2 regions of the Pseudomonas sp. Marseille-Q0931 genome follow, and region 1 is predicted to be linked to the other one. Evidence: predicted binding sites of a transcription regulator. Region 1 holds the regulator's gene; the other holds the start of a gene.
The links. The regulator FliA, encoded in region 1, starts transcription of late flagellar genes. The targets are predictions, from matches to a motif close to CTAAAGTTTNNNNNNNNNNNGCCGNTAA.
Positions count from the first base shown of each region.

Region 2: the regulator FliA is predicted to act here: its motif matches at 1,973-2,000, upstream of P3C50_RS06690 (methyl-accepting chemotaxis protein).

Region 1 covers NZ_CALNWT010000001.1:427,986-436,206, forward strand. The annotation lists gene flhB (flagellar biosynthesis protein FlhB) at 1-154, shown strand, start outside; gene flhA (flagellar biosynthesis protein FlhA) at 238-2,385, shown strand; gene flhF (flagellar biosynthesis protein FlhF) at 2,397-3,707, shown strand; gene fleN (flagellar synthesis regulator FleN) at 3,821-4,651, shown strand; gene fliA (RNA polymerase sigma factor FliA) at 4,648-5,394, shown strand; gene P3C50_RS02180 (chemotaxis response regulator CheY) at 5,494-5,868, shown strand; gene P3C50_RS02185 (protein phosphatase CheZ) at 5,888-6,676, shown strand; gene P3C50_RS02190 (chemotaxis protein CheA) at 6,689-8,221, shown strand, end outside.
Region 2 covers NZ_CALNWT010000002.1:60,089-68,309, reverse strand. The annotation lists gene P3C50_RS06700 (ATP phosphoribosyltransferase regulatory subunit) at 1-457, shown strand, start outside; gene P3C50_RS06695 (adenylosuccinate synthase) at 515-1,810, shown strand; gene P3C50_RS06690 (methyl-accepting chemotaxis protein) at 2,031-3,965, shown strand; tRNA gene P3C50_RS06685 (tRNA-Leu) at 4,096-4,182, opposite strand; tRNA gene P3C50_RS06680 (tRNA-Leu) at 4,265-4,351, opposite strand; gene rnr (ribonuclease R) at 4,558-7,044, shown strand; gene rlmB (23S rRNA (guanosine(2251)-2'-O)-methyltransferase RlmB) at 7,041-7,784, shown strand; gene rpsF (30S ribosomal protein S6) at 8,051-8,221, shown strand, end outside.

The sequences.
Region 1 (8,221 bases):
GCTGGACCAGGAAATTCCTGCTGGCCTGTATCTGGCCGTGGCTCAAGTGCTGGCCTACGTCTATCAGCTTCGTCAGTACCAGGCCGGCAAGGGCAAGCGCCCAGGCCCGCTACCGGACTTCCCGATCCCGGCGGATCTACGCCGCGACTCTTAGGGCGTGTAGCGCGCTGTCGTGTCACTTTTGGAACGCTTCTTGCCATGACCTCTCTAGGACGCACTTTCGCGTCAAAAGATTGAATGGCTTGGGGTAGGGACGTGGCAGTAGATCGCGCACAGTTAATCGGTGACGTACGCAGCAACCTTGCAGGTTTGCGCCATGGCAACCTGGGCATTCCGCTGCTGCTGCTGGTCATGCTCGGCATGGTCATGTTGCCGGTGCCGCCGTTTCTGCTCGATACCCTGTTCACCTTCAGTATCGCGTTGTCCATCGTTGTGTTGCTGGTCAGTATCTACGCGCTGCGGCCGCTGGATTTCGCTGTATTCCCCACTATCCTGCTGGCCGCCACGCTGTTGCGTCTGGCGCTTAACGTGGCCTCGACCCGTGTGGTGCTGCTCAATGGTCACGAAGGGCATGGCGCGGCTGGTCAGGTGATCCAGGCATTCGGTGAGGTGGTGATCGGCGGCAACTACGTGGTTGGTATCGTGGTGTTCGCCATCCTCATGATCATCAACTTCGTGGTGGTCACCAAGGGTGCCGGACGGATTTCCGAGGTCAGCGCGCGCTTCACCCTCGATGCCATGCCCGGCAAGCAGATGGCCATCGATGCCGACCTCAACGCCGGTCTGATCGATCAGAACGAGGCCAAGAAACGCCGCAGCGAAGTAGCCCAGGAGGCTGACTTCTACGGCTCGATGGACGGTGCCAGCAAGTTCGTTCGCGGCGACGCCATCGCCGGTCTGCTGATCCTGTTCATCAACCTGATCGGCGGCATCGCCATCGGCGTGCTGCAGCACAACCTGGCTTTCGCCGACTCCGGTAAGGTCTACACCTTGCTGACCATAGGTGACGGTCTGGTGGCGCAGATTCCTTCGCTGTTGCTGTCCACGGCCGCCGCCGTGATGGTGACCCGGGTGTCCACCTCCGAAGACATGGGGGCGCAGGTCAACCGGCAGATGTTTGCATCGCCCCGTGCTCTGGCGGTGGCCGCTGCGATCCTGATCGCCATGGGCCTGGTGCCGGGTATGCCACATTTCTCCTTCATCAGCCTGGGGCTGGTGGCTGCCGCCGGTGCTTACTGGATTGCGCACAAGAAACGTCGGGCCGAGGAGGCGGAGGTCAAGGAAGTCCAGCGTCAGCAGGAACTGCTGCCGGCGCAGAAGGCCCAGGAGGTCAAGGAGCTGGGTTGGGACGATGTCACCCCGGTGGACATGGTCGGCCTGGAGGTAGGTTATCGCCTGATTCCGCTGGTCGATCGCAACCAGGGTGGCCAGCTGCTCGCGCGGATCAAGGGTGTGCGCAAGAAGCTGTCGCAGGAGATGGGCTTTCTCATGCCCTCAGTGCATATCCGCGACAACCTTGATTTGGCGCCCAACGCCTATCGTCTGACGCTGATGGGGGTCAGTGTCGCCGAGGCGGAGGTCTATCCGGACCGCGAGCTGGCGATCAACCCCGGCCAGGTGTTCGGCCCGCTCAATGGCATCGCCGCCAAGGATCCGGCGTTCGGTCTGGAGGCCGTGTGGATCGACCCCACTCAGCGCGATCAGGCGCAGTCGCTGGGCTACACCGTGGTCGATGCCAGTACCGTGGTGGCCACTCATCTCAACCAGATTCTGCACAAGCATGCCCACGAGCTGCTGGGACACGAGGAAGTGCAACAGCTGATGCAGCTGCTGGCCAAGAGTTCGCCGAAGCTAGCCGAAGAATTGGTGCCGGGGCTGGTATCGCTGTCGACCCTGCTCAAGGTGCTGCAGGCGCTGCTCCAGGAGCAGGTGCCGGTGCGTGACATCCGTACCATCGCCGAGGCCATCGCCAACGTCGCGCCGAAGAGTCAAGATCCCGCCGCGATGGTCGCCGCGGTACGCGTCTCGCTGGCCCGCGCCATCGTGCAAGGCATCGTGGGACTAGAGCCGGAGCTGCCTGTGATAACCCTCGAACCAAGGTTGGAACAGATCTTGCTCAACAGTCTGCAGAAGGCCGGTCAGGGCGGTGAGGATGGCATCCTCCTCGAACCGGGCATGGCCGAGAAGCTGCAGCGTTCCCTGGTGGAAGCGGCGCAGCGCCAGGAAATGCTCGGCAAGCCGGTGATTCTGCTGGTGGCCGGACCGGTCCGGGCGATGTTGTCGCGCTTCGCGCGGCTGGCGGTACCCAGCATGCACGTGCTGGCATACCAGGAAATTCCGGACAACAAGCAGGTCACCATAGTCGCTACGGTTGGCCAGAACTGAGGTAAAGGGTCATGCAGGTCAAACGCTTCTTCGCCGCCGATATGCGGACCGCCATGAAACTGGTGCGTGATGAATTGGGCGCCGACGCCTCGATCATCGGCAATCGCCGTGTCGCCGGTGGTGTCGAGCTGACGGCAGCGCTGGACTATCAGGCGCCGACGCCGGTGCGCCCGAACCCGGCGCTGGAAGCCGAGCTGCGCAAGACCCAGGCGCGCATCGCCAGTGCCCAGGCCGAGCTGACCACGCGTGCCGAGCAGGATGCCGGCAAGGACCGTCAACTGTTCGCCAATGAGTCGCTGCTGGCGCCCGAACTGCCGGCGACCCTGGTCAAGCCGCAGCGCCCGGTCGAAGCCGCTGTACCTGCTACGCCTGCGGTCGACCCGCGCGCACTGGAAGCCATGCGCTTCGAGCTGCACGGCTTGCGTGAGCTGATCGAAGTACAGCTGGGTTCCATCGCCTGGGGGCAGTTGCAGAATCGCCGCCCGCAGCAGGCCAATCTGTGGCGCCGCCTGCAGCGCATGGGGCTGTCTGCCGAGCTGTCGCAGGCGCTGCTGAGCAAGGTGGCCGGCGTTGCCGAGCCGCGTCAGGCCTGGCGTATGCTGCTGGCGCATCTGGCTCACGCGATCAGTACGCCCAAGGTCGAGCCGCTGGAAGAGGGCGGAGTGATCGCTCTGGTCGGTCCGGCCGGCATGGGCAAGACCACCACCCTGGCCAAGCTGGCCGCACGTTACGTGCTTAAGTACGGCTCGCAACAGGTCGCTCTGGTGAGCATGGACAGCTTCCGTATTGGCGCGCAGGAGCAGCTCAAGACCCTGGGGCGCATTCTCGGTGTGTCGGTGACTCAGGTCGATCCTGGTCAGTCTCTGCTGCAGGCGCTGGCGCCGCTGGCCAAGAAACGCGTGGTGCTGGTCGATACCGCTGGCCTGCCAGGCAACGATCCGGCGCTGCGTATGCAGCTGGAGAGCCTGGCCTCGGCACGCATCAAGGCGAAGAATTATCTGGTATTGGCCGCAACAAGTCAGAGCCAAGTGCTCAAGGCGGCCTACCATAGTTACAAGCGTTGTGGCCTTTCAGGCTGCATACTGACGAAGCTGGATGAAGCCGCGAGTCTGGGTGAGGTTTTAGGTCTGGCTATAGGCCAGCAACTGCCGGTAGCCTATGTGACGGACGGGCCGCGGATTCCGGATGACCTGCAAGTGCCGCGTAGCCATCAGTTGGTCAGCCGCGCAGTGGGGCTGCAGGCCGCCGAGGAGCCGAGTGAAGACGCCATGGCGCAGATGTTCGCCGGCCTCTATCACAATCCGGCCAAGCGAGCCGGCTGAAGCGGCGAGAATGTTGCACCCTCCCGCCACGTGGCGCGGGAGTGAACGGCCTCAACGGGTGTTTTCAACGGCCTGTAGGGCCAAGTCGAAGTTAGACAAGGTGTAGAAAGAACATGGCTATGCATCCCGTACAGGTGATTGCGGTTACTGGCGGCAAGGGTGGCGTCGGCAAGACCAATGTGTCGGTCAATCTGTCCATGGCCCTGGCCGATCTCGGCCGTCGGGTGATGCTGATGGACGCTGACCTGGGCCTGGCCAACGTCGACGTTCTGTTGGGACTCACGCCCAAGCGCACCCTGGCTGATGTCATCTCGGGTGAATGCGATCTGCGTGACGTCCTGCTGCAGGGGCCGGGCGGCATCCGCATCGTGCCGGCAGCGTCCGGCACACAGAGCATGGTCAGTCTCACGCCGATGCAGCATGCAGGCTTGATCCAGGCATTCAGTGACATCAGCGAAAATCTTGACGTGCTGGTGATCGACACCGCTGCCGGCATCGGCGATGCGGTCGTCAGCTTCGTGCGTGCTGCGCAGGAGATCCTCGTGGTGGTGTGCGATGAGCCCACCTCGATTACCGATGCCTACGCGCTGATCAAGCTGCTCAATCGCGATCACGGCATCAGTCGCTTCCGTGTATTGGCCAATATGGCCCATAGCCCGCAGGAAGGACGCAATCTCTTTGCTAAGCTGACCAAGGTGACGGATCGTTTCCTCGATGTCGCCCTGCAGTATGTCGGTGCCGTGCCCTACGATGAATGTGTGCGTAAGGCCGTGCAGAAGCAGCGCGCCGTTTATGAAGCCTTCCCTCGATCCAAGTGCGCCCTGGCGTTCAAGGCGATAGCTCAGAAGGTAGATACCTGGCCGTTACCGGCCAATCCTCGTGGTCATCTGGAGTTTTTCGTCGAGCGTCTGGTGCAACAACCGACCGCAGACTCGGCCGTATGACAGCAGCCTCTGGACTTCGTATGTACAACAAGGCTCAGGCGCAGGACTCCCAGCACCAGCTGATCGAGCGCTATGCGCCGCTGGTCAAGCGCATCGCCTACCACCTGCTGGCCCGCTTGCCGGCCAGCGTGCAGGTCGATGATCTTATCCAGGCCGGCATGATCGGCCTGCTCGAAGCCTCGCGCAAATACGACTCCAGCAAGGGCGCCAGTTTCGAGACCTTCGCGGGTATCCGTATCCGTGGCTCCATGCTCGACGAGGTGCGCAAGGGCGATTGGGCGCCGCGTTCGGTGCACCGCAACAGCCGTATGGTCAGCGATGCTATTCGTGTCGTTGAAGCAAGAACTGGGCGCGACGCTAAAGATCACGAGGTCGCGGCCGAACTCCAATTGAGTCTGGAGGATTACTACGGCATTCTTGGCGACACTTTGGGCAGCCGCCTGTTCAGCTTCGACGACCTGTTGCAGGACGGCGAGCATGGCGGGCTGCACGAAGACGCCGGACACACTCACCTCGAACCTTCGCGGGACCTCGAAGACGAACGCTTCCAGGCGGCCTTGGCCGATGCCATCGCCGGTTTGCCGGAGCGCGAACGTCTGGTGCTGGCGCTGTATTACGATGAAGAACTGAACTTGAAGGAAATCGGTGAAGTGCTGGGGGTTAGCGAGTCACGCGTGAGCCAGTTGCACAGCCAGTGCGCGGCGCGTCTGCGCTCGCGGCTGAGTGAATGGCGTGCTGGCTGAAGGCGGCGTACTCGCAGGCGCAAACGGTTTCACGATTAAAGGACGTAGTTGCAAGCGCAATACGTTTGGGACTGTACGGAGGTCGACTTGGACAAGAACATGAAAATCCTCATCGTTGACGATTTCTCGACGATGCGACGGATCATCAAGAACCTCTTGCGGGATTTGGGTTTCACCAACACCGCGGAAGCCGATGACGGCACCTCGGCACTGCCGATGCTGCAAAGCGGCAGTTTCGACTTTCTGGTGACCGACTGGAACATGCCCGGCATGACCGGCATCGACCTGCTGCGTGCCGTACGCGCCGACGAGCGCCTCAAGCACCTGCCGGTGCTGATGGTGACCGCTGAAGCCAAGCGCGATCAGATCATCGAGGCGGCCCAGGCCGGCGTGAACGGCTATGTAGTCAAACCCTTCACCGCTCAGGTGCTGAAGGAAAAGATCGAGAAGATCTTCGAGCGGGTCAACGGCTGATGCCGGCCGCGAGGGTGCTATGGAACACGATGACTCCACGCTGGGTGACCTTGAATCGTCCCTGAAAACCAATGCCCGTGAGCTGGTCGATAGCCTCGAAAAAGGTAACTTCGGCAACGCGGTGCAACTGATCAACGAGCTCAACAAGGTTCGTGATCGCGGGCTGTATCACGAGGTCGGCAAACTGACCCGTGAACTGCACAACGCCATTGTCAATTTTCAACTCGATCCGCGTATGCCGCATGCCCAGGAGCTGTCGCAGATTGCCGACGCTACCGAGCGGCTGAACTACGTCGTGACCATGACCGAGAAGGCTGCCAACCGGACCATGGATCTGGTCGAACAGAGCGCGCCGCTGGTCAATGATCTGAGCGATGAAGCGCAGAGCCTGAACGTCGAATGGGGCCGCTTTATGCGCCGTGAAATCGGTGCCGACGGTTTTCGCGAGCTGGCCAAGCGTGTCGAGCTGTTCCTCGCCCGCAGTGAGCGAGATGGCGCCAAGCTCTCAGGCCATCTCAACGACATTCTGCTGGCGCAGGACTACCAGGACCTTACCGGTCAGGTGATCAAGCGTGTCACCCAACTGGTGACCGAAGTGGAAAGCAACCTGCTCAAGCTGATGCTCATGGCCAGCCAGGTCGACCGTTTCGCCGGTATTCAGCACGACCACGAAGTGCTGCGCGCCGAACAGGAAAAATTAAAAGAACCATCGCGGGGTGAAGGTCCGCAGATTCATGCCGATAAGCGTGATGACGTTGCCTCCAGCCAGGACGATGTCGACGACCTGCTGTCCAGTCTAGGGTTCTAAGGAGCACACAATATGAGCTTCGGCGCCGATGAAGAGATCCTCCAGGATTTCCTGGTAGAGGCCGGCGAGATTCTCGAACAGTTGTCCGAACAGTTAGTCGAGCTGGAAAGCCGACCGGACGACATGAACCTGCTCAATGCCATCTTTCGCGGTTTCCATACCGTCAAGGGCGGAGCGGGCTTCCTCCAGCTCAACGAGCTGGTGGAGTGCTGCCATATCGCCGAAAACGTCTTCGACATCCTGCGCAAGGGTGAGCGTCGCGTCGATTCGGAGCTGATGGATGTAGTGCTCGAGGCTCTTGATGCAGTCAATGGCATGTTCGGCGAAGTGCGTGAGCGGCGTGAGCCGACGCCCGCGTCGCCGGAGCTGCTGGCGGCCCTGTCGCGCCTGGCCGAACCGGGTGGCGGCGAAGCGGCCCCTGAACCGGTGCAGCAGGCGCAGCCGCAACCCGAGCCCGAACCGGAGCCCCAGGCGGTTGCTGCGTCCGTTGCCTCGGGCGATATCACTGACAGCGAATTCGAGCAACTGCTCGACGCGCTGGGTGAGGCGCCGGCTGCCGCTCCAAGTGCGGAGAATGCCGCCGGTGATGAGATCACCGATGACGAGTTCGAATCGCTGCTCGACCAGTTGCACGGCAAAGGGCAGTTCTCCGGCATGGTCGAGACGCCTGCTGCGATCGCTGTCGTTGCCTCTGCGCCGGCTGCTGCCCCGGCAGGCGACGACATAACCGACGACGAATTCGAAGCGCTGCTCGATCAGTTGCATGGCAAGGGTCAGTTCTCTGACGCAGCCGAAGCCGCGGCGCCGGTTGCTGCGGCCGTTGCCGCTGCACCTGTTGCGGCCAGTGATGAGATCACCGACGACGAGTTCGAGTCGTTGCTCGATCAACTGCACGGCAAGGGCAAGTTCGTAGCGCCCAGCGAGCCGGCGCCGGCCCCGGTACCTGCGGCCAAACCGGCTGCGGCGCCCAAGGCCGCCGCACCCGCCAGCCCTGCACCTGCCAAGGCTGAGCCCGCTGCTGCCCGTGCCAGCGCCGCGCCTGCAGCTGCGGCCGAAAAGGCAACGGCGGCGAGCGAAGCGGAAACCACCGTGCGTGTCGATACCGCGCGCCTCGACGAGATCATGAACATGGTCGGCGAGCTGGTTCTGGTGCGTAACCGCCTGGTTCGCCTGGGGCTCAACAGCGGCGACGAGGCCATGTCCAAGGCCGTGTCGAACCTCGACGTGGTAACGGCTGACCTGCAGACCTCGGTGATGAAGACACGCATGCAGCCGATCAAGAAGGTCTTCGGCCGCTTCCCGCGCCTGGTACGCGACCTGGCGCGCAACCTGAAGAAGGAAATCAACCTCGAACTGGTGGGCGAGGAAACCGACCTCGACAAGAACCTGGTCGAGGCGCTGGCCGACCCGCTGGTGCACTTGGTGCGCAACGCCGTCGACCATGGCGTGGAAACCCCGGAAGAGCGCGAGAAGGCCGGCAAGGCGCGCGCTGGTCGCGTGGTGCTGTCCGCCGAGCAGGAAGGCGACCACATCCTCTTGTCGATC
Region 2 (8,221 bases), on a different contig from region 1:
CGATGAACTGGTGGCCATCGCCGATGCGCTGGAGCTGCGTTATCCCGAGCTGCCGCTGTATTTCGACCTGGGCGAGCTGCGCGGCTACAACTATCACACCGGCGTGGTGTTCGCGGCGTTCGTGCCGGGCGAGGGCGGTGCCATCGCTCAGGGCGGCCGTTACGACGATACCGGCGCGGTGTTCGGTCGGGCTCGTCCGGCGACCGGCTTCTCCACTGACCTGAAGACCCTGGTGACCCTGGGGGATATGCGTCTGGATGAAACGATCAGCGGCGTCTGGGCGCCGGATAATCATGACCTCTATCTGTGGCAGGCCGTTCGTCGTCTGCGTGGTGAGGGTGAGCGCGTGGTACAGGCGCTACCCGGACAGAGCGAGGCGGATGCGCGCGAAGCAGGCTGTGACCGTCTGCTGACGCTGCGCGATGGACGTTGGCAGGTGGCGCCCCTGGCGTCCTGATTTCATTTTCGCCGGCCTGTGGTCGGCATCCAAGCTTGCGCGAAGAGGACCAGTATCATGGGTAAGAATGTCGTCGTCCTGGGCACCCAGTGGGGTGATGAGGGCAAGGGCAAGATCGTTGACCTGCTCACCGAGCAGGCCGCTGCAGTCGTGCGTTATCAGGGTGGCCACAACGCCGGCCACACCCTGGTGATCGACGGTGAGAAGACCGTCCTGCACCTGATTCCGTCCGGCATCCTGCGCGAAGGCGTCGAGTGCCTGATCGGTAACGGCGTGGTCGTCGCTCCCGATGCGCTTCTGCGCGAAATCACCAAGCTGGAAGACAAGGGCGTGCCGGTGCGCGAGCGCCTGCGTATCAGCCCGGCCTGCCCGCTGATCCTGTCCTACCACGTGGCGCTGGACCAGGCGCGCGAGAAAGCCCGTGGCGATGCCAAGATCGGCACCACTGGTCGTGGTATCGGCCCGGCCTACGAAGACAAGGTCGCGCGTCGTGGGTTGCGTGTTGGCGACCTGTTCCACCGCGAGCGTTTCGCCGCCAAGCTGGGCGAGCTGCTGGACTACCACAACTTCCAGCTGGTCAACTTCTACAAGGAGCCGGCCATCGACTTCCAGAAGACTCTGGATGAGTGCATGGAGTACGCCGAGCTGCTCAGGCCGATGATGACCGACGTCACTGCCGTGCTGCACGACTTGCGCCGCAGCGGCCGCGACATCATGTTCGAGGGTGCCCAGGGCTCGCTGCTGGATATCGACCACGGTACCTACCCCTACGTCACCAGCTCCAACACCACGGCCGGCGGTATCGCCACCGGCTCCGGTTTCGGCCCGCTGTACCTGGACTACATCCTGGGTATCACCAAGGCCTACACCACCCGCGTCGGTTCCGGTCCGTTCCCGACCGAGCTGTTCGACGATGTCGGCGCGACCCTGGCCAAGCGTGGCCATGAGTTCGGCTCCACTACTGGCCGTGCCCGTCGTTGCGGCTGGTTCGATGCCGTGATCCTGCGTCGTGCCATCGACGTCAACAGCATCTCCGGCATCTGCCTGACCAAGCTGGACGTGCTCGACGGCCTGGAAACCATCCGCATCTGCACCGGTTACAAGGATGCCAATGGCCAGGTACTGGTCGATGCGCCGACCGACGCCGACAGCTACATTGGCCTGCAACCGGTGTACGAGGAAATGCCGGGCTGGAGCGAGTCCACCCTGGGCGCCAAGACCCTGGAAGACCTGCCGGCTGCTGCCCGTGCCTACATCAAGCGCGTGGAAGAGCTGGTCGGAGCGCCGATCGACATCATCTCCACCGGCCCGGACCGCAACGAGACCATCGTGCTGCGTCATCCGTTCGCCTGATCGCTGTTGTCGAGCTGAAAGAGCCGCCTTCGGGCGGCTTTTTTGTGGCTGGCTGTTATCGCAGGTCGCTGGCATTGTTGTGTGAATCTGCAGCCATAATGCAGGCTCTCGTTGGTTTACTGCTGTTTGCTCCGTGGGTCGTGGGCACGTAGCTTGCTTGCACTCAATAAATCCCGGAAGTCGCCGTTATAGCTGTTACGGTCGTTGAGGAGTGTCCCCAGTGTTTGCCATCGTTTCCATGTTGCGCAGCCGCCTGCTGCGCCCGGTGTTCGTCGCGCTTGGCCTGGCCATGTTGGTGCAGGTGGGGCTGGCGGTGTGGCTGATGCGTGCATCGGTTGATGGCATGGTCGAGGACCTGGCGCAGCGCCTGGGCGGTGAAAGTCGCCGCCTGGGCGAGGAGTTGGGCATGGCCGAGCGCGAGATGAGCCAGGGGCTTGCGACGCTCGCGAGCAGTACGCGTACGCGCCTGGGTGAAGGCCTTTCCGGCCAATTGAAGGACGAGCAGGCGCAACTGCGCGTGGTGCTGGAGGGTAATCTCAAGCAATCCGGTCAGGCGCTGGCGCAATTGTTGGCCGGTGTGGCGCCCAAGTCCATCTGGGACCTGGACATCCCGGCGCTTACCTCGCTTACCCGCATCGCCCAGCAGGACCCGGCGGTGCTGTTCGCCATCATCTACGACGCCGAAGGCAAGCGTTTGACGCGCAACTTCAACCGCAGCAATGCGCAGGTGCGCGAGTTGGTCGCGGCGGGGCAGGGCGACTCGCCGCTGGACAGATTGGTGGATGCCGCCTCGCGTGATTCGCGCGTCTATGTGGTCGAGGCCGACATCAATCCTATGGGTGCGTCGATCGGCAAGGTGCAGATGGGGTTGTCGCTGGATGTCGTCGAGCGTGAGCTGACCGCGCTGGATGGCCGCTTTGCGGCGCTGGTCAGTGGTGCGGGAGAGTTGGTCGACAGCAGCCTGGCGGGCGCTTCCGAGGAGGCGACCCGGGCGCTGCGCGCGCGTTTGCAATCTGCCGAGCGCTACACCCAGGAAATGGCACGCAACGGTGGTGAGTCGGTGCGTATCGCGGCGGATTCCCTGCGCTGGAACATTGCGCTGGGGCTGCTGGTGGTCGGTGCTCTGGCGATGCTGGTAGTGGCGTTGGTGCTGGGGTGGCGGGTGCTGAGCCGCTTGCGTCTGCTCAGTGCAGCGCTCAATGACCTGGCGGCGGGCGAGGGGGATCTGACGCGGCGCGTGAGTATCGACAGCCAGGACGAGGTCGGCGAGATGGCCGATGCCGTCAATCGCTTTATCGCCAAGCTGCAGCCCATCGTGCGTGAGTCGGGTGAAGTGGCCCTGCGTACCGGTGAGCAGATTCGCAGTCTGACCCAGCGCGGCGTGGCGGCTGAAGCAGCTGCCGGGCGGCAGCGCGACGAGGTGGCGGGCAGTCTGCAGGCGCTGGAGCAGATGGCTGACGAGGCGCAGTCGGAGAGCCAGTCGATGCAGGAAGCGTTGCAGCGCGTCGATAGCATTCGTCAGGCAGCGCACGAGAACGCTGCTATTGCGCAGCGCCTGTCGACCCTGATCGAAGGCCTGGTCGCGCGCGTGGCGGATGGCTCGGCGGTGATCGAGCGCCTGGCCAAGCAGAGCGAGCAGATCGAGGTGGTGCTGACGGTGATTCAGTCCATCGCCGAGCAGACCAATTTGCTGGCGCTCAATGCCGCTATCGAGGCGGCGCGCGCTGGCGAGAGCGGGCGAGGTTTCGCTGTGGTGGCTGACGAGGTGCGCGCGCTGGCGAGCAAGACCCAGCAGTCCACCGGCGATATCCAGACCCACATCGCAGCCCTGCAGCGTGGCGCGCAGGAGGCCGTAGCCGCTATCGCTCAGGCGGGCGCGCAAGGTGGCGAAGGCCTGCAGGTGCTGCGCGACAGTGCGCGCCTGCAACAGTCGGTGCAGCAGTCGGTCGACGAGGTGCATGGCGCCATCAATGCGGCGACGCAGGCGGCTGCCCATCAGGCCGAGGGCGCCGGCGCGGTACGTGGGCGCGTCGAGATCATCCACGCCGAGGCGCAGCGTGCGGCCGAGGCGGTGACGGCAATCGCTGGCAATGCGCGTGCACTGGACGAGCTGGCGGCGCAGCTCAAGGCCAGTCTGGGGCAGTTCAGGGTCTAGAGAGGATTGCTGTGGGAGCGAGCTCTGCTCGCGAAGCTTTTGCCTGGCAAGAGTTCGCGAGCAGAACTCGCGCCTGCGGTTTTTTCCAGGCAATAAAAAACCGAGCCATACGACTCGGTTTTTTGAAATTTGGTGCCCAGGAGAAGACTCGAACTTCCACGGCCGTTAAGCCACTGATACCTGAAACCAGCGCGTCTACCAATTCCGCCACCTGGGCACTGCAGCAATGTTCGTCGTTACCGACACGGAGCGTTGCATCCGTATTTGCAAAGTGGGTTATCAAACCACTTCACGAAATTTGGTGCCCAGGAGAAGACTCGAACTTCCACGGCCGTTAAGCCACTGATACCTGAAACCAGCGCGTCTACCAATTCCGCCACCTGGGCACTGAAACCGATGATTCCTCATCTGCTTCGTGTTACAACGTCTGCTTGACGCTGTGGGCGCGAACTATACGGGCGGGCATTTACCTTGTAAACCCCTGACCGTAAAAAATTATTGTCGCCGGAAAAGCTGCCGTGAATGCCGTTTTCGCGCTTCAATAGGCAGATGGCATACACCTTTATACATAAGCATAGGTAATCCTTCCTACATGGCCGATTGGCAATCCCTCGATCCCGAGGCCGCCCGCGAGGCGGAAAAATACGACAACCCCATCCCCAGCCGTGAACTGATCCTGGCCCATCTGGCCGAGCGTGGTTCGCCTGCCAGCCGTGAGCAACTGGTCGAAGAGTTCGGTCTCGACACCGACGACCAGCTCGAAGCACTGCGCCGCCGACTGCGCGCCATGGAGCGCGACGGTCAGCTCATCTATACCCGTCGTGGCACTTACGCCCCGGTGGACAAGCTCGACCTGATCTGCGGGCGCATCAGCGGTCACCGCGACGGTTTCGGCTTCCTCGTGCCGGACGACGGCAGTGACGACCTGTTCCTCAGCCCGGCGCAGATGCGCCTGGTGTTCGATCGTGACCGCGCATTGGTGCGGGTGGCGGGTTTCGATCGCCGTGGTCGCCGTGAAGGCGGCATCGTCGAGGTGATCGAACGCGCTCATGAGAGCATCGTCGGTCGTTACTACGAAGAGAACGGCATTGGCTTCGTCGTCGCCGACAACCCCAAGATCCAGCAGGAAGTGCTGGTCACGCCGGGCCGCACCGCTGGTGCGCGCATCGGTCAGTTCGTCGAGATCAAGATCACCCACTGGCCGACCCAGCGCTTCCAGCCGCAGGGCGATATCGTCGAGGTGATCGGCAACTACATGGCGCCGGGCATGGAGATCGACGTGGCGCTGCGCAGCTACGACATCCCGCACGTCTGGCCCGAAGGCGTGATCAAGGAAGCGCGCAAGCTCAAGCCTGAAGTGGAAGAGAAGGACAAGGAGAAGCGCGTCGATCTGCGTCATCTGCCCTTCGTCACCATCGACGGCGAAGACGCCCGCGATTTCGACGACGCCGTGTACTGCGAGAAGAACAGCAGCCGCTGGAAGCTGTTCTCCGGCGGCTGGAAGCTCTATGTGGCCATCGCCGACGTATCGCACTACGTCAAGGTCGGTTCGGCGCTGGACGCCGAGGCGGTCGAGCGTGGCAACTCGGTGTATTTCCCCGAGCGCGTCGTGCCGATGCTGCCGGAGGAACTGTCCAACGGTCTGTGCTCGCTCAACCCGCATGTCGATCGCCTGGCCATGGTCTGCGAAATGACCATGTCCAAGAGCGGCCAGATGGTCGACTACAAGTTCTACGAGGCGGTGATCCACTCCCATGCGCGCCTGACCTACAACAAGGTCAGCCTGATGCTGGAGGATCCCAAGAGCAGCGAGGGCAAATCCCTGCGCAGCGAGTACAAGGAGGTCCTGCCGCACCTCAACCAGCTCTATGCGCTGTATCAGGTGCTGGTCGCGGCCCGTCACGAGCGTGGCGCCATCGATTTCGAGACGCAGGAGACGCGCATCGTCTTCGGCACCGATCGCAAAATCGACGAGATCCGCCCGACTCAGCGCAACGATGCGCACAAGCTGATCGAGGAGTGCATGCTGGCCGCCAACGTGGCCACCGCGCGTTTCATGCAGGATCACGAGATTCCTTCGTTGTACCGCGTGCACGACGGCCCGCCGCTGGAGCGCCTGGAGAAGCTCAAGGCCTTCCTCGGCGAGCTGGGTCTGTCGCTGCAGCGTGGCAAGTCCAAGGACGGCCCGTCGCCCAAGGACTATCAGCGTCTGCTGGAAAGCATCCGCGAGCGTCCGGACTATCACCTGATCCAGACCGTGATGCTGCGGTCGTTGAGCCAGGCGGTGTACAGCGCGCAGAACGAAGGGCATTTCGGCCTGAACTACGAGGCCTATACCCACTTCACCTCGCCGATCCGTCGCTACCCCGACCTGCTGGTGCACCGCGCCATTCGCAGCGTGATCCGTTCCAAGCGTGAAACCAAGCATGTGGAGCGTGCCGGTGCGGCGACCATGCCCAAGGCGCGCATCTATCCCTACGACGAGGCGACCCTGGAAAAACTCGGCGAGCAGTGCTCGATGACCGAGCGCCGTGCCGACGAGGCGACCCGTGACGTGGTCAACTGGCTCAAGTGCGAGTTCATGCAGGATCGCGTCGGCGAGACCTTCGAGGGCGTGATCACTGCGGTGACCGGCTTCGGCATCTTTGTCGAGCTGCGTGACATCTACGTCGAGGGCCTGGTGCACGTGACCGCGCTGCCGGCCGACTACTATCACTTCGATCCGGTTCACCACCGCCTGTCCGGCGAGCGCAGCGGCCGCAGCTTCCGCCTTGGCGATAGCGTCGAGGTCAATGTGATGCGCGTCGATCTGGACGAGCGCAAGATCGATTTCGAACTGAGCCAGGGCAAGACCGGCAAGGACGATGATGCGCGCCGTAGCGGTAAGTCTCGCGGCATGGGCAATACCGATGTGCAGAAAAGCCGCGAAGTGAAGAAGGCCCTGCTCGACAGCGCCAAGAAAGGTGGCGGCAAGGCGCCGGCGAAGAAACCCTCCGGCCATCGCAAGGGTGCGCCGGCGCCCAAGGGTAAGGCCGAGGCGAGTGGCAGCAAGCCGAGCAAGCGTAAGGCGAAACGATGAGTCAGCTGGAAAAGGTTTACGGCGTGCATGCCGTGGAGGCGCTGTTGCGCCACCACCCCAAGCGGGTCAAGCAACTCTGGCTGGCCGAGAGCCGTCAGGCGCCACGCATCCAGCCGATGCTGGAGCAGGCGGCGCAGCACCGCGTGCCGGTCGGGCACAAGGAGCGCCAGGAGCTGGACGAGTGGGCCGAAGGCGTGCACCAGGGCGTGGTCGCCGAGGTCAGCCCGAGCCAGGTCTGGGGCGAGAACATGCTCGACGAACTGCTCGAGCGTAGTGAGGGCGTACCGCTGCTGCTGGTGCTCGACGGCGTGACCGACCCGCACAACCTGGGCGCCTGCCTGCGTACCGCCGATGCGGCGGGTGCGCTGGCGGTGATCGTGCCCAAGGACAAGTCCGCCACCCTCAATGCCACCGTGCGCAAGGTGGCCTGCGGCGCGGCGGAGGTGATTCCGCTGGTCGCCGTGACCAACCTGGCGCGCACCCTGGAAAAACTGCAGAAGAAGGGCCTTTGGGTGGTCGGCACCGCCGGCGAGGCCGAGCAGGAGTTGTACCAGCTCGACATGACCGGCCCGACGGTGCTGGTCATGGGCGCCGAGGGCAAGGGCATGCGCCGCCTGACCCGCGAGCACTGCGATTATCTGGTCAAGCTGCCCATGGGTGGCAGCGTCAGCAGTCTCAACGTCTCTGTTGCGACCGGCGTCTGCCTGTTCGAGGCGGTACGGCAGAGGAAAGGTAAGTAAGCGACCTGTAGGCGCGAATTTATTCGCAATGAGTCGATGTCGGTCCATGATCGCGAATAAATTCGCTCCTACAGGAAAGGGCCGGTCGCTGTTGTTCAAATAATCGCCAATTCGCCTTGCGCGCGGCGGGGGGCTTCTCTAGAATGGCGCCCCTTGCTGTGACGGCAGGCCTTTTTGCGCCTACCGCCTGGCAAGCTCATCACGAGAAAAACCCACTCCTTGCCTGACCACTTTAGTTGGCAGGCTACAACCCGTAAGGAGCATTTATGCGTCATTACGAAATCATCTTTCTGGTTCACCCGGACCAGAGCGAGCAAGTCGGCGGCATGGTCGAGCGTTACACCAAGCTGATCGAAGAGGACGGTGGCAAGATTCACCGCCTGGAAGACTGGGGTCGTCGTCAGCTGGCTTACGCCATCAACAACGTCCACAAAGCC